Regions from separate parts of the Mesorhizobium sp. B2-5-3 genome, predicted to be linked through region 2. Evidence: predicted binding sites of a transcription regulator. Region 2 holds the regulator's gene; each other region holds the start of a gene.
What was found. Region 2 encodes PhoB, which activates phosphate uptake and scavenging genes when phosphate is short. Its sites were predicted from a motif close to TGTCATNNANCTGTCAT; they were not measured.
Positions count from the first base shown of each region.

Region 1: ugpB (sn-glycerol-3-phosphate ABC transporter substrate-binding protein UgpB) is a predicted target of PhoB. The motif match lies at 2,401-2,417, and genes of this name have one in related genera.
Region 3: FJ867_RS25535 (DUF1045 domain-containing protein) is a predicted target of PhoB. The motif match lies at 2,137-2,153, and genes of this name have one in related genera.
Region 4: phnC (phosphonate ABC transporter ATP-binding protein) is a predicted target of PhoB. The motif match lies at 2,890-2,906, and genes of this name have one in related genera.

Region 1 covers NZ_VFUS01000002.1:492,060-497,331, reverse strand. Annotated here, with positions in the region: gene kaiC (circadian clock protein KaiC) at 1-1,158, shown strand, start outside; gene FJ867_RS07040 (ATP-binding protein) at 1,155-2,279, shown strand; gene ugpB (sn-glycerol-3-phosphate ABC transporter substrate-binding protein UgpB) at 2,676-3,980, shown strand; gene ugpA (sn-glycerol-3-phosphate ABC transporter permease UgpA) at 4,220-5,104, shown strand; gene ugpE (sn-glycerol-3-phosphate ABC transporter permease UgpE) at 5,113-5,272, shown strand, end outside.
Region 2 covers NZ_VFUS01000001.1:60,687-65,958, forward strand. Annotated here, with positions in the region: gene xylF (D-xylose ABC transporter substrate-binding protein) at 1-711, opposite strand, end outside; gene FJ867_RS00305 (ROK family protein) at 971-2,212, shown strand; gene phoB (phosphate regulon transcriptional regulator PhoB) at 2,220-2,909, opposite strand; gene phoU (phosphate signaling complex protein PhoU) at 2,929-3,636, opposite strand; gene pstB (phosphate ABC transporter ATP-binding protein PstB) at 3,662-4,465, opposite strand; gene pstA (phosphate ABC transporter permease PstA) at 4,462-5,272, opposite strand, start outside.
Region 3 covers NZ_VFUS01000015.1:12,777-18,048, reverse strand. Annotated here, with positions in the region: gene iolE (myo-inosose-2 dehydratase) at 47-964, shown strand; gene FJ867_RS25545 (DUF3329 domain-containing protein) at 1,005-1,223, shown strand; gene iolB (5-deoxy-glucuronate isomerase) at 1,228-2,040, shown strand; gene FJ867_RS25535 (DUF1045 domain-containing protein) at 2,192-2,899, shown strand; gene FJ867_RS25530 (alpha-D-ribose 1-methylphosphonate 5-triphosphate diphosphatase) at 2,944-4,083, shown strand; gene phnN (phosphonate metabolism protein/1,5-bisphosphokinase (PRPP-forming) PhnN) at 4,080-4,712, shown strand; gene FJ867_RS25520 (DUF2231 domain-containing protein) at 4,768-5,272, opposite strand, start outside.
Region 4 covers NZ_VFUS01000002.1:349,085-354,356, reverse strand. Annotated here, with positions in the region: gene phnE (phosphonate ABC transporter, permease protein PhnE) at 1-912, opposite strand, end outside; gene phnD (phosphonate ABC transporter substrate-binding protein) at 971-1,879, opposite strand; gene phnC (phosphonate ABC transporter ATP-binding protein) at 1,972-2,820, opposite strand; gene FJ867_RS06310 (DapH/DapD/GlmU-related protein) at 3,080-3,697, opposite strand; gene phnL (phosphonate C-P lyase system protein PhnL) at 3,694-4,401, opposite strand; gene phnK (phosphonate C-P lyase system protein PhnK) at 4,466-5,242, opposite strand; gene FJ867_RS06295 (alpha-D-ribose 1-methylphosphonate 5-phosphate C-P-lyase PhnJ) at 5,239-5,272, opposite strand, start outside.

The sequences.
Region 1 (5,272 bases), on a different contig from region 2:
GTGGGCGATTTCGACCTCGCCGGTCTTCTGACCCGCATTCTGCACGCGAGCCGAAGCGCCGGGGCAAAGCGCATCGTGCTCGATTCGGTTACCCAACTTTTCGATCATTTCGTAGCCGAGCAGACGGCAGTGCGCCGCGAACTTCTACGTATTGCGACCGCGCTGAAGAAAGAAGGGCTGACGGTCCTTATGACCGCGGAACGCAACAGTGAATATGGTGAAATCTCCCGTCACCGAATAGAGGAGTTCGTCGCAGACAATGTCGTGATCCTTCGCAATGCCCTTGATCGCGAGCGCCGTCGGCGGACCATAGAAGTCCTGAAAATGCGCGGCAGCCGTCACGTTGAGGGCGAAGTGCCCATAACGCTGGTCGCCGAACAGGGCATCGTAGCTGTGCCTCTGTCATCGTTGCGCCTGGAGCAGCAATCAAGCACGAAACGGGTCACCAGTGGTAATTCCGAACTCGACAAAATGTGCAGCGGCGGGTTCTTTCGCGACAGCGTAACCCTTGTCAGTGGAGCCACAGGCACCGGAAAGACTCTACTTGTCACCAACTTTCTAGCAGGCGGAGTGGCTGCGGGCGAACGCGCCTTGCTCGTCGGCTATGAGGAGAGCCGCGGCCAGCTTTTCCGCAACGCGCGTAGCTGGGGCGTCGATTTCGAAGCGATGGAGGCGGATGGTCGCCTGAAGGTAGTCTGCCTTTATCCGGAAGCGCAGAGTTTGCCGGATCACCTTCTGATGATCCGCGAACTGGTGGCGGAGTTCAAACCCGATCGCATGGCAATCGACAGCTTGTCGGCATTGGAACGCATCGCGCCAGAAACCGGGTTTCGTGAGTTCTTGATCAGCGTCACCTCCTTCATAAAGAAGCGCGAAATTGCCGGCCTTTGCACCGCTACCAACAAATCGCTTGTCGGAGGCCAGAGCGCTAGCGAGCAGCATATTTCCACACTCACCGATTCGATCATTCTGTTGCGCTACATTCAGCAGGAAGAATTCATGCATCGCGGCATGATGGTGCTGAAAATGCGCGGCAGCGAACACGACAAACAGATACGGCGCTTCACCATCGACAGTGGCGGTATGCATCTTGGAAAGCCCTTTGACAGCGCGCCTGATGTGTTCGGCGACTCCGCCGTGGACAACACGTCGACATGAAGAGCGCCTTGAATACGGCGCAAAACGCCGCCGAAATGCTGGAATCGCCCGGAGATACATCTCCGGCTGGCATCAGCCAGCTCAGCTTTCGCCAGTTGATCGAAAATACCGCCGACGGGATGCTGGTGGTCGATTTGGACGGAACAGTGCTCTATGCCAATCCTGCGGCAGCCGTAATTTTTGGACAGCCGCTTGACGAACTCCTCCACGTTCCGCTCGGCCGTCCGGTCGTCTCCGGAGAGATCGCCGAGATCACCGTTCACCGTTCCGGCCGCAAGCCGGCAGAAGTGGAAATGCGTACGGTCGAGGTTACCTGGGACAGCAGGCCCGCATTGCTTGCCAGCCTGCGCGATGTCTCGGCCCAGCGATCAAGAGAAGAAAACGCACGCCAGTCACAAAAGCTCGAAGCCATTGGACGCCTCGCAGCTGGCATTGTCCATGACTTCAACAACCTACTCGCCGTTTTCGGGTCTGGCCTTCGGCTTCTGGAGAAACAGATCGCTAAAGATCCTGCGGACGAGAAAGTCACTCTGCTGGTCGAGGAGATGTTCAGGCGGATCGAAAATGGAGGAGCGCTAACACAGCAACTGCTTGCCTTTTCGCGACGCCAATCCCTGGCCCCGGAACAGATTGATCTCAATGAACGTATCAAGGGGCTGACGACGCTGCTGGAACGGACGTTGGGGAGCGGTATCCGGGTGCAATGCAATCTGGATCCAGCCTTGGACCCTATCCTTATCGATGCCAACCAGCTCGACATCGCCGTTCTTAACCTTGCGGTGAACGCCAGAGATGCAATGAAAGGCAGTGGCACCCTCACGATTGAGACCAGCAATTTTCCAAATGATCTGGAGGATTTGCGTTCAGCGGCGGCTTCATTTGTTCGCGTGACTGTACGCGATACCGGCTGTGGAATGAGCAAGGACACCCTGGCGCGCGTTTTCGAACCATTCTTCACAACAAAATCGGAAGGGCAGGGTACGGGACTCGGGCTAAGCCAAGTTTACGGCTTCATCAAGCAATCCGGTGGGCATGTCCGAATCGATAGCGAAATCGGTCAGGGAACAAGCCTGCATCTCTACTTGCCGCGCGCTTCTGGAACCGAGCGGCAGCAGAACTGAGCGGCGGCAGACCCATTCCCGGCCAGCAGACTGATTGGCCGATGTCAAATCCGTCAGGCTGAGCGCGGGACGGGAATTTCCACGCATCGACCGAGCATTAAACCGACGCCTTTTTCAGCGTTGTCATGTCAGTGTTGTCATGTGCTGTTAGACGCCGTCCGTCGGTGAGGTCGCTGACCGTCTCGAGACAGGTCCCTGGTACATCAATTCAAGCAGCAAGCCGCTATGCAATCCTTTTCCGGGTCACTTTCATCCGGAAGTGAACGCTACTTTAGCCGGACATGAAGTGCGCCTGCCCGCAACAAAACCGTTGTCCGCTGCGCGCGAACGACACATAGTGCCATTGCGGGAGTGCCCCTTTCGCCAATGACAAGCAATGAGAACGGGAGACGAAACATGAAGTTCTTTGGCTTCGCGGCCGGTGTCGCCGTGACCCTGCTTTCCACAACCTCCGCCTTCGCCGTCACGCAGATCAGCTGGTGGCACGCCATGACCGGCGCCAACGCAGAGGTCGTCGACAAGATTTCCAAGGATTTCAACGCCAGCCAGGGCGACTATCAGATTGTTCCGGTTTTCAAGGGCACCTATCCCGAAACGCTGAATGCCGGCATCGCCGCCTATCGCGCCGGCCAGTCGCCTGACATCATCCAGGTGTTCGATGTCGGCACCGGCGTGATGATGGCGGCCCGGGACGCGATCAAGCCAGTGGCCGAGGTGCTGACCGGCGCCGGGATGGACTTTGACAAGAGCCAGTATCTGCCAGGCATCGTCGGTTATTATTCGACGCCGGACGGCACCATGCTGTCCTTCCCCTACAACTCCTCCTCGCCGATCCTCTACTACAACAAGGACATCTTCCAGAAGGCGGGGCTCGATGTGAACAACCCACCCAAGACCTGGAACGAGGTGTGGGAGGATGCCAAAAAGATCAAGGCGAGCGGCGCCGCCGCTTGCGGCTACACCTCGACCTGGCTGACCTGGATACACCTGGAAAACTTCGCGGCGTGGAACGATGTGCCGTGGGCCACGCAGCAGAATGGCCTGGCCGGCGGTGATGTCGAACTCAAGATCAACTCGCCGATCTTCGTCAAACATTTCCAGGCGCTCGCCGATCTGGCCAAGGACGGCACCTTCAAATATGGCGGGCGCACCTCCGAAGCCAAGCAGATATTCCTCGCCGGCGAATGCGGCATCTTCACCGAATCCTCGGGCGGCCTAGGCGACATCGTCAAGTCGGGCATGAACTACGGCATTGGCCAGTTGCCCTATGACAGCGACGCCAAGGGCGCGCCGCAGAACACGACGCCGGGCGGTGCCAGCCTTTGGGTCTTCGGCGGCAAGTCCGACGAGGAGTACAAAGGCGTCGCGGCTTTCTTCGCCTATCTGTCCAAGACCGATGTGCAGGAATATCTGCACCAGAAATCGGGATACCTGCCGGTGACGCTCGCCGCCTATGAGGCGACGAAAAAGTCCGGCTTCTACGACAAGAATCCCGGTCGCGAGACGCCGATCCTGCAGATGACGGGCAAGGCGCCGACCGACAATTCGAAGGGCGTGCGGTTGCCGAACTTGCCGCAGGTGCGCGACATCCAGAACGAGGAGTTCGAAAAGATGCTTGCCGGCCAGGAAACCGCCCAGCAGGCGCTCGACAATGCGGTCACGCGTGGCAACGCGGCGATCAAGGAAGCGCTGGGGAATTAGGGCGCGTCCGAACCTATCGAGTTATAGTCCTTGCTCTACGAGGCCCCCCTCTGCCCTGCCGGGCATCTCCCCCTGAAGGGGGGAGACTGGCTGTCGCGACCGTTTTCGGCGATTGTCAAAGCTGGAGAATGGCAGCTGCCGCAGGAACTGCCAATCTTCCTCCAAGAGGGGGAGATGCCCGGCAGGGCAGCGGTGAGCGCCGTAGAGTGCCGCTCGGCTTTCCACGCCGGAGCGGCGCATTGACCCCGCGCGTCGTCTTTCCCAACAAAGTCTTGCCATACCTCCTGGTGGCGCCGCAACTTGCCATCACGCTGGTGTTCTTCTACTGGCCGGCCGGGCAGGCGCTCTACCAGTCGATGCTGAGGCAGGACCCGTTCGGGCTGAGGAGCAGGTTCGTCTGGTTTGCCAATTTCCGCAAGGTGCTTGCCGACCCGGCCTATCTCAACTCGATCAAGGTCACAGTGGTGTTTTCGCTCGCGACCGTGATCGTTGCCATGGGCGTGGCGCTGCTCCTTGCCGTGATGGCGGAAAAGGTGGTGCGCGGCAAAGGCCTCTACCGCACGCTGATGATCTGGCCCTACGCGGTGGCGCCGGCGATTGCAGGCATGCTGTGGCTGTTCCTGTTCAATCCATCGATCGGCTCGCTGTCTTATCTGCTGAGACGTTTGGGCGTCGCCTGGGATCCGCTGCTCAACGGCACCGACGCCATGATCCTTCTGGTGGCGGCGGCCGCCTGGAAGCAGATCAGCTATAATTTCCTGTTCTTCGTCGCCGGGCTGCAGGCGGTGCCGAAAACGCTGATCGAGGCGGCGGCGATCGACGGCGCCGGCGAAACCAAGCGCTTCTGGACCATCGTCTTCCCGCTTTTGGCGCCGACGACGTTTTTCCTTTTGGTCGTCAATACCGTCTATGCGCTGTTCGACACGTTCGGCATCGTCCACGCCGTCACCGGCGGCGGGCCGGGCAAGGCCACCGAGACACTGGTCTACAAGGTCTACAATGACGGCTTCGTCAATCTGATCCTCGGCGATTCGGCGGCGCAGTCGGTCATCCTGATGGTCATCGTCATCGCGCTCACCGCCATCCAGTTCCGCTACGTGGAACGGAAGGTTCATTACGGCTGAGGAGCGCGATGATCGGTCAATCCCCGTTTCGCATTTTCCTTGCACATGCCGTGCTCATCCTCGGCATACTGATCGTGGCCTTTCCGATCTACTACACTTTCGTTGCCTCGACGCAGACGCTGCAAACCATCCTTAGGCCGCCACTGCCTTTCCGGCCGGGCAGCGAGT
Region 2 (5,272 bases):
ACCGGCCAGGCCTTGAGCCGTCAGCGCCGCGACGACGCCGCCGGCAGTGCCGTCATTGGCCGCGACGACCGCGTCGACCTTGTTGTCGTTGGCGGTCAGGAACTGCTCCATGTTCTTCTGCGCATTGGCCGGCAGCCAGCCATCCGTATAGGCTTCGCCGACATTCTTGATCTTGCCGCTGTCGATGGCGTCCTTGAGCACTTCCATGGAGCCCGAGAACAGGAAATCGGCATTCGGATCGGCACCCGAGCCCTTGATGAAGACGTAGTTGCCTTCCGGCTTCACCTTGAACACTTCGCGGGCCTGCATGCGGCCGACTTCCTTGTTGTCGAAGGTCAGATAGAAGACGTCCTTGTTCTCGATCAGGCGGTCATAGCCGACGACCGGAATGCCTTCGTCGAGCGCCTTCTGCACCGCCGGGCCGATGGCGGAGGCGTCCTGCGCCAGGATGATCAGCGAATTGGCGCCCTGGGAGATCAGGCTCTCGACGTCGGTGAGCTGCTTGCCGGGATTGGACTGGGCGTCGGCGGAAATATACTTGTCGCCGGCGGCTTCGATCGCCTTCTTCATGGCGGCCTCGTCGGTCTTCCAGCGCTCTTCCTGGAAGTTCGACCAGGAAACGCCGATGACCTTGTCCTTCGCCTGCGCGACCGACGCGAGCGTCAGCGACATGGCGACACCCGCCAGGATGGCGGCTGTGAATCTCTTCATCTTAATCCTCCCTGCGCCGCGTATGGCGCGACCAAACAGGCCCGTAGGCCGGCACAAAGGCTCTATTTTTTCGAGCCTCGAAAAAACACTGGTCCATCGTCGGAACGCTGTCAACGTCGATTCTGATGTATTTTGATGTCCTCGTGAATTTTTTTCGAGCTCCGGAATAAATAATGACAGCCAAGGCCGGTTCTGCCAGTATTTGACGGTCGTCGGGATCCTGGGGAGAGAACGCGGCGACGGGGAGGATGCGAGAAACATGTCGGTCGGAATCCGCCACGACGATTTGCGCCGACGCAACCGGGCGATGGTGATCGCGGCCGTGCGCCGTGCCGGGCAGCCCTCGCGCACCGAGATTGCCGCGACCACCGGGCTCAGCCATTCCACCATATCGGCGATCTCCTCCGACCTGATTGGCGAAGGCATCCTGGCGCAGAGCAAGCCGAGCGAGGCCGGTGCGCTGAAACGCGGCCGGCCGCAGGTCGGCCTCAGCCTCAACCCTGAAGCCGCGGCGGTGATGACCGTGGTGCTGTCGCTGAATTTTCTCTCCGTCGCCGTCATCGACTATGCCGGCCAGGTGATATCTGAAGAGCAGCGCCGGCTGGACACGCTCACCCTGTCGCGCGAGGCGCTGATCGGCGAATGCGTGGCCATCGTCAGGCGGCGGTTCGAGGATCCCGACCTCGACGTCGGCAGCATCGCCCGTATCGCGCTGGCGATCCAGGGCATCACCGACACGGATGCGCGCACCATGCTGTGGTCGCCGATCACGCCGCAGACCGACATCGCCTTCGCCGACATACTGGAGGCCGAGTTCGGCATTCCCGCCACCATGGAGAACGATTGCAACATGATGGCGGTGGCGCTGCGCTGGCGCGATCCCCAGCGCTACCGCGACGACTTCATCGCCATCCTTTTGTCGCACGGCATCGGCATGGGCTTGGTGCTGAAGGGTGAACTGTTCACCGGCACCCATTCATCCGGAGGCGAGTTCGGCCACATGATCCATCGCCCCGGCGGGGCGCTCTGCCGCTGCGGGCGGCGCGGCTGCGTCGAGGCCTATGCCGGCAACTATGCCATCTGGCGCAACGCGAGGCAGCTTGGCGAGGACACCGAGCCCGTCGACGTCAGCGACGCCGACATGCGCACCCTGGCGGCCTCGGCGCGCGAAAAGGACGGGCCGGAGCGCGAAGCCTACCGCAAGGCCGGCGAGGCGCTGGGTTACGGCCTTGGCAGCCTGTTCGCGCTGATCGATCCGGCGCCGGTCGCCATGGTCGGCGTCAGCGCCGCCGCCTTCGACCTGATCGAGCCGGCTCTGCGCGAGGCCATTGCCCAGACCGCCGGCGGCCAGCACTCGAAATCGATTTCCTTCGACACCGAGCCGAACGAACTGCCGCTGATCCGCGAGGGCTGCGCCATGCGCGCGCTGACCTTCGTCGACCAGGAGATTTTCGCGCCGGGGGCACAGGCGAAATCAGGCGTGGGCGAGAACGTTGCGTGACATATCCCTAGTCTTCGCGAATCGCATACCCCGCGCCCCGAATGGTGCGGATCACGTCAGGCATGCGGCCGTTGTTGACCGCCTTGCGCAGCCGGCCGACATGCACGTCCACGGTGCGCTCGTCGATATAGATCGTTTCGCCCCAGACATTGTCGAGCAGTTGGCTGCGCGAGAACACGCGGCCGGGATGTCGCATCATGAATTCGAGCAGGCGGAACTCGGTCGGCCCGAGCCGGATCTCGCTTTTCTTGCGGTAGACCCGGTGCGATCCACGGTCGAGCACGATGTCGCCGACCTTGAGCACGCTGGACAGAACTTCGGGCTTGGCGCGGCGCAGCAGCGCCTTGACGCGTGCCATGAATTCCGGCGTTGAGAACGGCTTGACCAGATAGTCGTCGGCGCCGGTGGAGAGACCGCGCACCCGGTCGCTTTCCTCGCCGCGCGCCGTCAGCATGATGATCGGCAGCCGCTCGGTCTCGGGCCGCATGCGGAGACGGCGGCAGAGCTCGATGCCGGACACCGCCGGCACCATCCAGTCGAGCACAAGAAGGTCAGGGACATTCTCCTGCAAGCGGATCTCGGCTTCGTCGCCGCGCGTCACCACCTCTACCTGATAACCCTCCGATTCCAGATTGTAACGGAGCAGCACACCCAGCGGCTCCTCGTCCTCCACCACCATGATGCGTGGCGCGATCATCGACTGGTCACCCCTGCCGTCAAGCCGCTGGCGCCGACATCGCCGTCTCGTCCTGCTTCGGGCGATTGGCGGGCAATTGCGTGCCGGTCAGCACATAATAGGCATTTTCGGCAATGTTGGTCACGTGATCGCCGATGCGCTCGAGATTCTTGGCGCAGAACAAAAGATGCGTGCAGGCGGTGATGTTGCGCGGATCCTCCATCATGTAGGTCAGCAGCTCGCGGAAGACCGACGTGTATTTGACGTCGATGCGTTCATCGTCGGCGCGCAGCTTGGCAAGTGCCGCGGCATCGCGCGCCGCATACTCCTCGATCACGCCTTGGACCTGGATCAGCACAAGCTGCGCCATGGCGTCGATGGAGTGCGACAGGTCGCGCGGCGTGGCGGCAAGGCCGACGGTGCCGACGCGCTTGGCGATGTTCTTGGCGAGATCGCCGATGCGTTCGAGATCGCCCGCCATGCGGATCGAGCCGACGACATGGCGCAGATCGTCCGCCATGGGCTGCCGCTTGGCGATCAGGGTGATGGCGCGGTCGTCGAGTTCGCGCTGGCGCGCATCCATGATCGCGTCGTCGGAGACGACGCGCTGGGCGAGCGCGTTGTCGGAATTCAGGAGCGCCTTGGTCGCGCCGCCGACCATCGATGAGGCGAGATCGCCCATGTCGCGGATCAGCCTGCTGATCTGTCCGAGATCTTCGTCAAAGGCTGCGACTGTGTGTTCGGCCATGATCTTGGTCCTCGTATGCCTGGGATCAGCCGAAGCGGCCGGTGATATAGTCCTGCGTGCGCTTCTCGCGGGGCGACGTGAAGATCTTCTCGGTGCGGTCGAACTCGACCAGCTCGCCCAGATACATGAAGGCGGTCTGCTTCGACACGCGCGCCGCCTGCTGCATGTTGTGGGTGACGATGACGATCGTATAATCGGCCTGCAACTCGTCGATCAGCTCCTCGATCTTGGCGGTCGACAGCGGATCGAGCGCCGAGGCAGGCTCGTCGAGCAGGATGACCTCCGGCTTCACCGCCACCGTGCGGGCGATGCAGAGGCGCTGCTGCTGGCCGCCCGAAAGGCTGAGGCCGCTGGCGTTGAGCTTGTCCTTGACCTCGCTCCACAGTGCCGCGCGCTTCAGCGCCTGCTCGACACGGCCGTCCATCTCCGCCTTGCTGAGCTTCTCATAGAGCCTGACGCCGAAGGCGATGTTCTCGTAGATCGACATCGGGAACGGCGTCGGCTTCTGGAACACCATGCCGATCTTGGTCCTGAGCAGGTTGAGATCCTGCGAACGGTCGAGGATATTCTGGCCGTCGAGCAGCACCTGGCCCTCGGCGCTCTGCCTCGGGTAAAGCTCGTAGATGCGGTTGAAGACGCGCAGCAGCGTCGACTTCCCGCAGCCCGAAGGCCCGATGAAGGCGGTGACGCTGCGCTCGGGCAGCGACAGGCTGATATCCTTCAGCGCCTTCGACTGGCCATAGTAGAAATTGAGGCCCTTGACCTCGATCTTGGCTTTCTCGACCGCGACTTCGGGCGTATTCAACTCGGTGGACAACATCGGTTTCATCTGTCCTCTCTGCGTCCGGTAAGGCTGCGGGCGAAGATGCTCAGCCCGAGAACCGTAAGGGTGATTATGAGTGCGCCGGTCCACGCCAGCTGCTGCCATTCCTCGTAGGGGCTGAGAGCGAACTGGAAGATGGTGACGGGCAGGCTGGCCATCGGCGCATTGAGATTACTCGACCAGAACTGGTTGTTGAGCGCCGTGAAGAGCAGCGGCGCCGTCTCGCCGGAAATGCGGGCGATGGCCAGCAATATGCCTGTGACGATGCCCGACAGCGCCGCACGGTAGGCGACCGAGCGGATGACCACCCAGCGCGGCGCGCCGATCGCGGCGCCGGCCTCGCGCAAGGCGTTCGGCACCAGGTTGAGCATGTCCTCGGTGGTGCGAACGACGACCGGGATGACCAGGATGGCCAGTGCGACGGCACCGGCGATCGCCGAGAAATGTCCCATCGGCCGCACCAGCAGCTCGTAGACGAACAGGCCGACGATGATCGAGGGTGCCGACAGCAGGATGTCGTTGATGAAGCGCACGACGGTGGTGAGGCGCGAGAAGCGGCCATATTCGGCCATGTAGGTCCCAGCGAGGACACCGATCGGCGTGCCGACGATGACGGCGATGACTGTCATCATGATACTGCCGTAGATGGCATTGAGCAGGCCGCCGGCATCGCCGGGCGGCGGTGTCATTTCGGTGAACACAGAGAGCGAAACACCCGACAGGCCCTTATAGAGCAGTGCGCCGAGGATGAGCGCCAGCCAGGCCAGGCCGATGCCCGCCGCCGTGACGCATAGCGTCATCATCACGGCATTC
Region 3 (5,272 bases), on a different contig from region 2:
GACCCTCCCCACAAGGGGGAGGGTGAACAAGAACCGGAGTGACGACTTGAAAGCCAAACTGGGCATGTCCCCCATCGCGTGGTGGAACGACGATCTTGCGGAACTCAGCGACGACGTGTCGTTGGAGGAGTGCCTACGCCAGTCGCGTTCGGCCGGCTTCACCGGCATGGAGATGGGACGGCGCTTTCCCAAGGACCCCAAGGTGATGCTGCCGATCCTGAAGGCGGCTGACGTCACACTGTGCGGCGGCTGGTTCTCGGGCACGCTGGTCGACGAGGAGATGAGCAAGAACAAGGATCGCATCCAGCCGATGATCGACCTGTTCAAGGCGGTCAACGCGCCTTGCATCGTCTATGGCGAGGTTGGCCGTTCGATCCAGGGCGACCGCTCGAAGCCGCTCGCCACCAAGCCGAAACTCTCGGGCGACGAGATGAAGGCCTATGCCAGGCGCCTGACCGAATTCGGCGAATGGTGCGCCGAGCAAGGCATGCCGCTTTCCTATCATCACCATATGGCGGCGGTGGTCGAGACCGAGGCGGAGCTCGACGCCTTCATGCGCCATTCCGGAGCGGGCATTCCGCTGCTGCTTGACGCTGGACATCTGGCCTTTGCCGGCGGCGATGTGCTGCGCGCCATCGACAATCACCACAAGCGCATCAGCCATGTGCATGTGAAGGATGTACGCATGGGCGTGATCGAGAAGCTCGACCGCACGAAGCAGTCCTTCCTCGACGCGGTGGCGCTTGGCGCCTTCACCGTGCCGGGCGACGGCTCGCTGGATTTCGGCGCCATCGTGCAGCGTTTCGCCGACCACGGCTATGAAGGCTGGTTCGTGGTCGAGGCCGAACAGGACCCGAAGAAGAACCCGCCGCTCAAGATGGCGCAGGTGGGCCACAAGGAGTTGATGCGGGTGATGACGGCGGCCGGCTATACGGTCGAGACGCAGGGCTTCCCCGATGTCTGATCGGGTTCTCGCCAGGCCGGGCTTGCTGTAGGTTGCCGCGATGAAAGATTCCGAGCACCCCTTCTTCCGGCCATTGTGGCGGCGTGTCGCCGTCGTCGCGGTGTGCGTCATCTGGTCGATCATCGAATTCGCGAGCGGCACGCCGTTCTGGGGCGTGATCGCGCTGGGCTTCGCCGGCTATGGCGTCTGGCAGTTTTTTTATCTCTACAAGCCGGCCGACGAGAACAAGGCGCCCGCCGAAGTCGAACCGAAGGAGTAACCGGATGTCGAAGCTGCTGGTCAAAGCCGACAAGGGCCATGGCCGTGTCGCGCACGTCACGCCGCAAAGCGCCGGCTGGACCTATGTCGGGTTCGACCTGCATCGGCTGAAACCGGGCGAAACGGCTTCGGGAACAACGGACGATCGCGAAGTCTGCCTGGTGTTCGTCACCGGCAAGGGCACGGTCGCGGCCGGCGGCAAGGATCTCGGCCTGCTCGGCCAGCGCATGTCGCCCTTCGAAGGCAAACCATGGTCGGTCTATGTGCCGCAGGGATCGGACTGGTCGGTGACGGCTGATAGCGGACTGGAACTGGCGGTCTGCTCGGCGCCGGGATTGAGCGGCGGCCTGCCGGTTCGCGTCATCGGGCCTGACGACCTCGGCCAGGAGGTGCGCGGCAAGGGCACCAATACGCGCTACGTCACCAACATCCTGCCCGAGGGCAAGCCGGCCGATTCGCTGCTGGTGGTCGAGGTCATCACGCCCGGCGGCCATACGTCGAGCTATCCGCCGCACAAGCACGACCAGGACAATCTCCCTAACGAATCCTATCTCGAGGAAACCTATTATCACCGCCTCAACCCGCCGCAGGGCTTTGCTTTCCAGCGGGTCTATACCGACGCCGACAAGGACGGCTCCCGCGCGCTGGACGAGGCGATGGCGATCGAGGACGGCGACGTCGTGCTGGTGCCCAAGGGCTATCACCCCTGCGCGGCTTGCCATGGCTACGACCTCTACTATCTCAACGTCATGGCCGGCCCGAAGCGGACGTGGAAATTCCACAATGCGCCCGAGCACGAATGGCTGATGAAGGCCTGACCGTTGCGCGTTCACGGCTGAACCTGTTGGTCCAGATCAGAAAAATCGTCGGCTAAGGACCGGCGGGGTCGATTTGCCTTCGAAAACCCTTCAAAGCTTCGTCAATCCGTCATGGAAATCACCTATGGCAACGGGCTGACGAGGATTTTCGATGCGCTACGCCATCTACTTCACCCCCCAACAGGACGAAAAATTGGCGCGGATCGCCGCCAACTGGCTGGGCCGTGACCCGTTCGGCGCCGCGACGCGACCGGTGGAGGCGGTGGGCGATTTGTCGGCGGCGGAAGTCGCCTTCCACACCGCATCGGCACGGCGCTATGGTTTTCACGCAACGCTGAAAGCCCCTTTCCGGTTAGCGGCCAACGAAACCGAAGCCTCGTTGCGCGCAGCGCTCGACGCCTTTGCCCAGGCGACGCCCGTTGTGATGATCCCGCGTCTCGTCGTCAGCCAGATCGACGGTTTCTTCGCACTGGTGCCGGAGGCGCCATTGCCTCCGCTCAATCGCTTCGCCGATGATGTGGTGCGCGATTTCGACCGCTTTCGCGCGCCGTTGACGGAGGCCGAGATCGAGCGGCGCAGCCCGGACTCGCTGAAGCCGGGCGAATTCCGCAATCTCTGCCAATGGGGCTATCCTTACGTCTTCGAGAGCTTCCGCTTTCACATGACGCTGTCCGGCAGGGCCGGGCCACAGGAAAGCCCTCGTCTTCGCCTGGCAATCGAGGGCCTGTTCACCGAGGTGCTGCGCCAGCCGGTTCCGGTGGACGCGCTGACGTTGTTCATCGAGCCCGAACCCGGCGCCCCGTTCATGGTGCTTTCCCAGCACGCGCTCGGGCGCCGTCCGGCCAGAAAAACCGCCTGAAGCAACAAGCCGCAAAGGCGAGAAAAAACCAAGGACTGCCTAAGATGACCGCCGACACCATTCTGAGCAACGCCCGCATCGTTCTTGCCGACGAGATCATCGACGGTTCGCTCGTGATGCGTGACGGTCTGATCGCCGACATATCCGCCGGCGTCGTGCGAGCCGGCGAGGACATGGCTGGCGACTTCATCATTCCGGGACTGGTCGAGCTGCACACCGATCACCTGGAAGGCCACTATGCGCCGCGGCCCAAGGTGCGTTGGAACCCGATCGCCGCCGTGCTCGCCCATGACGCGCAGGTGGCGACGGCAGGCATCACCACCGTGCTCGACGCCTTGCGTGTCGGCATGGACGAGGATGCCGATCTCAACGCCGCCGACATCCGCAAGCTCGCCGATGCGATCGAGGACAGCGTGCGGATGGATCGATTGCGGGCCGATCATTTCATCCATCTACGCTGCGAGGTCTCGGCGCCGGATTGCCTCAGGGCCTTCGCCAATTTCGAGACGGACGAACGGGTGAAGCTCGCCTCGCTGATGGACCATGCGCCAGGCCAGCGCCAGTTCGTCAACCTCGAAACCTACGCCTACTACTATCAGCGCAAGCTGAAGCTGACCGATCACGATTTCCAGAAATTCTGCGAGAAGCGGATGGGCGAATCGGCCCGGAATTCGGCCCCGAACCGCGTCTTCATCGCCGCCGCCTGCCACGAGCGCGGCATCGTGCTTGCGAGCCATGACGATGCGACGACGGGCCATGTCGACGAAGCCATCGAGCAAGGCGTGCGCGTTGCCGAATTCCCGACCACCGAGGAGGCCGCCAGAGCTTCGAAGGATGCCGGGCTCGGCGTGCTGATGGGCGCGCCCAATGTCATGCGCGGCGCCTCGCATTCGGGCAATGTCTCGGCGCGCACGCTGGCCAGCGACGGCCTGCTCGACATATTGTCGTCCGACTACATCCCCTTCAGCCTGATCCAGTCCGCCTTCTTTCTCGGCGACGTCGTCGATAGCATTTCCCTGCCGCAGGCGGTGGCAATGGTGTCCAAGAACCCGGCCGAGGCCGTCGGTCTTTCCGATCGCGGCGTCATCGAAGAGGGCCGCCGGGCCGACCTGGTGCGCGTGCGCCTCGACGACCACGTTCCGGTGGTGCGCACGGTCTGGCGGCAGGGGCGGCGGGTCGCGTGATGGCTTCGGCATTGATCGAGCGTGAACTGTCGGCCGAGGCGTTTCCCATACGCGACGGCGTCTTCGTTGCCGTGGTGGGCCCGAGCGGCGCCGGCAAGGATACGATCATCGGCCATGCCAAGGCGCTTTTCGCCGACGAGCCGCGGCTGGAGTTCGTGCGCCGCGTCATCACCAGACCGAGCGACACGGCAAGCGAGGATCACGACACGCTGGCGGATGCCGCCTTCATCGAAGCCGAAGCCGACGGCGCCTTCGCCGTCTCCTGGGAGGCGCACGGCCTGCGCTACGGCCTGCCGGCCGAGGTCGATTGGGCAGTGGCCAACGGCCATGTCGCTGTCGCCAACGTATCGCGCGCGATCATCCCTGCCTTGCGGGAGCGCTATGCCAATCTGGCCGTCGTCGAGATCACCGCTTCGCCCGATGTGCTGGCCGGGCGGCTGGCGATGCGTGGCCGCGAGTCGCGCGGGGAGGTTCTGGCACGCCTGGCGCGCAGCGCCCCTGTGACGCTGTCCGGACCCGGCGTCACCTCGATCGACAATAGCGGTTCGCGCGAAGCGGCAGGCGAGCGCTTTGCCGAGGTGCTGCGCAAGGCGATGGCGTTCTCCGACATGTCGGGGCTGATCGACTAAAGGTGTCGATGGTCAGGTGGCGCTCGCCTGATCTGAACATCGAAACACCCTCCTTTTATGCCGCGTGCCGGTCGTGATCGGCACGCGGCGTGCCGGCCGACGGCGTTGCCGAAGGTTGTGTCGGCGCGTCCAGAACCGCGACGTGATGGCGGTACACCATTTCCCAGCCTTTCCAGCCGGTAAACAGCAGGATGCAGACAACGATCAATGAAAGCAGCACTCCCCATGGGCGAACTGCCGCTTCGGCACCTTGGCTGTAGCGAAGATAGAAATTGATCAGCGCCAGAACGACGGCGGTCAAATTGCCGACCATGTGGTACCAGGCGTCCGTCAGGGCGCGGATGCGCGGCTCGCTCAGGAAATCGATAAAGCCGGCAATCGCCGCCAGGAGAGCCATGACGATGGCTGCTCCAATCAGCCACATCGACGCGCGTGCCCAAAAGGCGTCGGCAGTCCCCCAGAACATCAAATCGGTGAGAAACGCGCCGACAAGGAACGCGACAGGAAAGGGAATGAGCATCGGATGGATGGGATGACCTCCCACCTTGGCGGTGCTTAGC
Region 4 (5,272 bases), on a different contig from region 2:
CAGCCAGGCGGAGAACTGGTCGACGATGAAGATGGTCGTGAACAGGAGCAGCACCAAGGCTATCGTCTTGGCGCCGAAGCCGCGCGAGATCGACAGCTTCAGCTCCTCGCCGATACCCCCGCCGCCGACCGCGCCCATAATGGTGGAGATGCGCACGTTGATCTCGATCCTGAGCAGCGTATACGACATGAAATTGGGCAGCACCTGCGGCAGGCCGGCAAAGCGTACCCGTTCGAACCAGTTGGCGCCGACGGCCCGCAGGCCTTCCTCGGCGCGCATGTCGATATTCTCGTTGATCTCATAGAACAGCTTGCCCAACGCGCCGATCGAATGCAGACCGATGGCGATGATGGCGGCGATCGGACCTATCGAAACGATGGCCGCGAACAGGCCGGCGATGACGATCTCGGGAAAAGCCCGCAGCAGTTCCATGAAGCGCTTGACGACAAGCCGCAGCAGCGGATGCGGCGTCAGGTTGCGCGCCGCGATGAAGGAGAACGGCACGGCGAAGACGAAACCAATTGATGTCGAGACCAGCGCCACGTTAAGCGTGGTCAGCATCAGCTCGAAATATTCGGGGATGTAGAAGCCGCCCCAGACATAGGCGCGGCCGAGCGGAAAGTTGAATTCCTGCGTGCCCGTGTCATGGGGGGAGGCGATGTCGAACAGCGCCCGCCAGACATCGTTCCAGTCCTTGGGAACGAGCCAGCTCAGGAAATCCAGTATGTGCGGAAGCCGGTCGAAGAAGTGTCCGGCATTGGCATCGTCGGCGAACCACATGGTGCCGCCGAGTGCGACCAACAGCAGGCCGACGCCGATGGCGGTGTAGAGCCGGCGCAAGGAGGTCTGGCGACGCCAGGCGTCGGCCATCTGGTGCGTGGCGCCGGAAGGAGCTGTCAGGGAAAGGGTCATGGTCGGAGATGCAAGAAGGGCGGCGTTTTCTCGACGCCGCCCTTCCTGACTTCTGCCTTTAGCCGCCGATGGCTGCCTTACGGGCTTCGACGATGACGTTGTAGAAATCCGCCTTCACCGGAACGTAGCCGGTAAAATCACCGCCTTCGACGCCTTCGAAGCAAGCCTTGTCCTTCTTGGGCAGGTCGGTGAAGAAGGCCGCCAGCTTGGCCGTCATCTCGTCGCCGAGCGCCGTGCGCACGACCAGCGGACCGTTCGGGATCAGGCCCGAGCGCCAGACCTCGACGAAGTCGTTGGGGTCGACGGCGCCCTTGGCGACTTCCTTGTGGAAGGTGCCGGAGGTGTAGCCGTCCTTGAAGTCGCCGATGCCGGAGGAATCGTCCACGGCCACGTCGACCTTGCCGTCTCGCACGGCGAGCACATTGTTCTCATGGCCGCCATTGAACTGGGTCGAGGCGAAGAAGGTCTCGTTCGACGCGCCCGTGTCCTTCGGAATCTGCGTCAGCGGGATCAGATAGCCGGAGGTCGAATCCGGATCGGCGTAGCCGAGCTTCTTGCCCTTGGCCGACTTGATGTCGGTGATGCCGGAAGACTTCAGCGCCAGGCCGATCGAATAGTAGCCGGTCGCGCCGTCGGTCTGCTGGGTGGTGAGGATCGGGGTCACCGCCTTGGGATCCTTGAGGACGACGCTGGCATAGCCGGAAGCGCCGAGTTCGGCGAAGTCGAGCGTGCCGCCGAGAAGGCCCTGGATGACACCGTCATAGTCAGCGGCCGGAAACAGCGAGACCTTCTCGAAGCCGAATTCAGCCTTCAGGTGATCGGCGAGGCACTGGTAGTTGCGCAGCCGGTCGGTTTCGTTCTCGCCGCCGAGGATGCCGACGCGGAATTCCTTCATATCGGCGGCATGCGCCGCGCCGGTGGCCATTGCGAGCACCGAAACGGCGCTGAAAACCATCTTCCTGAACATCTGATTTCTCTCCTGTAGGTTCCGGCCCCGCGCCGGCGGCGTTGGTGATTTTGACGGGTGCCCTGACGCGGGCTGGCGATCCATGTCCGCTCTCAGTAACCCGGGAACGCGGGTTCGAGCGGTCCGGCAGATGCGGCGATCTTTTGCTTGAAGGCAACGCTGGTGGAGGTGATGGCCTCGGAGATTTCGCCGCCATTGCTGTCGGCGCCATAGACGAGACGGACGGCCTCGCGGTTAAGCTCCTCCGGCGGCCCGTCGAACACGACCTTGCCCGCGGCCATGCCGATGATGCGGTTGCAATAGGTACGGGCGGTGTCCAGCGTGTGCAGGTTGGTGACCACGGTGATGCCTTCGCGCAAATTGATGTCCTGCAGCGAATCCATCACCACCTTGGCGTTGAGCGGGTCGAGCGAAGCGATCGGTTCGTCGGCCAGGATCACCCGGGGCTGCTGCATCATGGCGCGGGCAATGGCGACACGCTGCTGCTGGCCGCCCGACAAGGTGCCGGCGGGCTGCAGCGCGGTACGGGCGATGTCGAGCCGCTCGAGGGCCGCGACCGCCTGCGCACATTCGGTTCGCGAGAACATGCCGAAAAGGTTCGACAGGGTCGGACGATGGTTCAGCCGGCCGAGCAGCACATTGGTCAGCACGTCGAGGCGCGGCACAAGGTTGAATTGCTGGAAGATCATGGCGCAGTCGCGCTGCCAGCGCCTGAGCGGCGAACCGCGCAATTGCGAGACCTCGGCTCCGTCGAAGAAAATCGATCCATGGCTGGGATCGATGAGGCGGTTGATCATACGCAGAAGGGTCGACTTGCCGGCGCCGGAACGGCCGATGACGCCGACCATCTGACCCTGCGGGATCGAGATGCTGACATCGTTAACGGCGGTGTTCTTGCCAAATCGTCGGGTGACGCCGCGGATTTCGAGCGTGGCTGACATGGTGCGTTCCCGTCCAGTCGCGGTTGAAGGTCCTGTTGACCCTCGCTAGCGCAGCGCCATGAACCTGCGGTGTCGGATTGATGTCAGTTTTGTTACCACCCACAGCCGTGTCGTGCGCGATCAGGCCAGGACCATCAGTTCCTCGAAATGCTCCACGTCCCTGAAGCTGCGGAAGGCAGGCGGCTTGAGAAGACAGCCCCCTGTCCGAACTCTATGTAAGGGATGCGAATGGTGAGCAGCCCTATTCCATTCACCACCGTCATCCATCGTATTTTTCCAGGAAAGCTTCGGCCTCGAGCTGACGGAAATCGTCGAGTGCGGCGCGCAGCCTTGCATGGTCCCAATCCCACCAGGCCAGCGCCTGGTAGCGCTCGGCGGTGCGGCGGTCGAAGCGCTCGCGGATCGGCTTTGCCGGCACGCCGGCGACGATGGTGTAGGGAGCGACATCCTTCGATACCACCGCACCGGCGCCGACCGCGGCACCGTCGCCAATGGTGATGCCGGGCAGGACCGTCGAGCCGTGGCCGAGCCAAGTGTCGTGACCGATGAAAATACGCCTGGCACGGCGCTCAGCGAAAAATTCGCTCTCATGTTCGGCATCGTCCCAATAGTCCGAGGCGCGGTAGGTGAAATGGTGCAGCGTCGGCCGCCAGGTCGGATGGTTGGTGGCGTTGATGCGCACACTTGCCGCAATATTGGAGAACTTGCCGATCGTAGCACACCAGACGGCGCAGTCCTGCATCATGTAGGAATAGTCGCCGAGTTCGCTTTCCGAAACCCGACAGCGATCGGCGATTTCGGTCCAGCGGCCAAGCCTCGAATTCTCCACGTCCGCCGTCGGATGAACCAGCGGCGTCTCCGACAATTTCCTGCTCATGCGGCGAGCTTTCCCGGGGCGAAGGCGGTGACGTCGATGATGCGGTCGGCCACCGCTTCGCGCACATCATGGTCGTGGAAGATGCCGAGCAGGGCGACGCCTGCCGCCTTCTTGGCGGCGATGAGTTCGATCACCACATCGCGGTTCCTTGCGTCGAGCGAAGCGGTCGGCTCGTCAAGCAGCAGGATCGGGTGCCTGGTGATGAAGCCGCGCGCGATGTTGACGCGCTGCTGCTCGCCGCCGGAGAAGGTCGCCGGCGGCAATGCCCAGAGTTTTTCCGGCAGGTTAAGCTGCGCCAGCAGGGCGCGCGCCTTGCTTCTTGCTGCTTCGCGATCCTCGCCGCGCTCTACGAGCGGCTCAGCGACGACGTCGAGCGCCGATACGCGGGGCACGGTGCGCAGGAACTGGCTGACATAGCCGATGGTCTGGCGGCGCACGGCAAGCACGGTGCGCGGGCTGGCGCTGGCAAGGTCGATCAGCCCGTCTTCGTGCCTGACGATGATCTGGCCTTCGTCGGCGGCGTAATTGCCGTAGAGCATTTTCAGGATCGAACTCTTGCCGGCCCCGGACGGTCCGCCGAGCACGGTGCATTCACCGGCGCGGATCGAGAAGGAGACGCCGGCGACGACAGGCAGTTTGATGCCGTCGCGCAGATGCATGGTGAAGCTTTTGGCGAGATCGGAGACAACGAGAGGCGTCGGCATCAGAAGGTACTCCAATCGTTACTCGTTTGCGGGCAGGCCAGAGGGGGGTGACCTGGCGCCATCGTCAGACCTGCAGAATCGAAGAAACAAGCAATTGCGTATAGGGCGCGCGCGGGTCATCGAGCACGCGGTCGGTGAGGCCGCTTTCGACGACGCGGCCGTCCTTCATCACCATCATGCGCTGCGACAAAAGCCGCGCCACCGCGAGGTCATGGGTGACGACGATGGCGGCGAGGCCGAGATCGGTGACGAGGCCGCGCAGCAGGTCGAGCAGGCGCGCCTGCACCGAGACGTCGAGGCCGCCTGTCGGTTCATCCATGAACACCAGCCGCGGGCCGGTGACGAGGTTGCGGGCAATCTGCAGGCGCTGGCGCATGCCGCCGGAAAAGGCGCGCGGCTCGTCGTCGATGCGGTCTTCCTCGATCTCGACGCGCGACAGCCAGTCAACGGCGGTGGCGCGGATCTTGCCGTAGTGGCGGTCGCCCACCGCCATCAGCCGCTCGCCGACATTGGCGCCGGCCGACACCGTCATGCGCAAGCCGTCGGCCGGATTCTGGTGGACAAAGCCCCAGTCGGTGCGCATCAGGAAGCGGCGCTCGGCCTCGCTCATGCGGTAGAGTTCGCGGAACTGGCCGTCGCGCATGCGGTAGCTGGCGGTGCCGGATGAGGGCAACAGTCGTGTCGACAGGCAGTTGAGCAAAGTCGTCTTGCCGGAGCCGGATTCGCCCACGACAGCCAAGACTTCGCCCGGCCACAGATCGAAGGTGACGTTGTCGCAGCCGACGCGCGAGCCGTAGAATTTGGAGAGCGCCGAAACGCGCAGCAAGGGTTCTTCGGTCATTGTATCTCCTTACCCTCCCCCTTGTGGGGA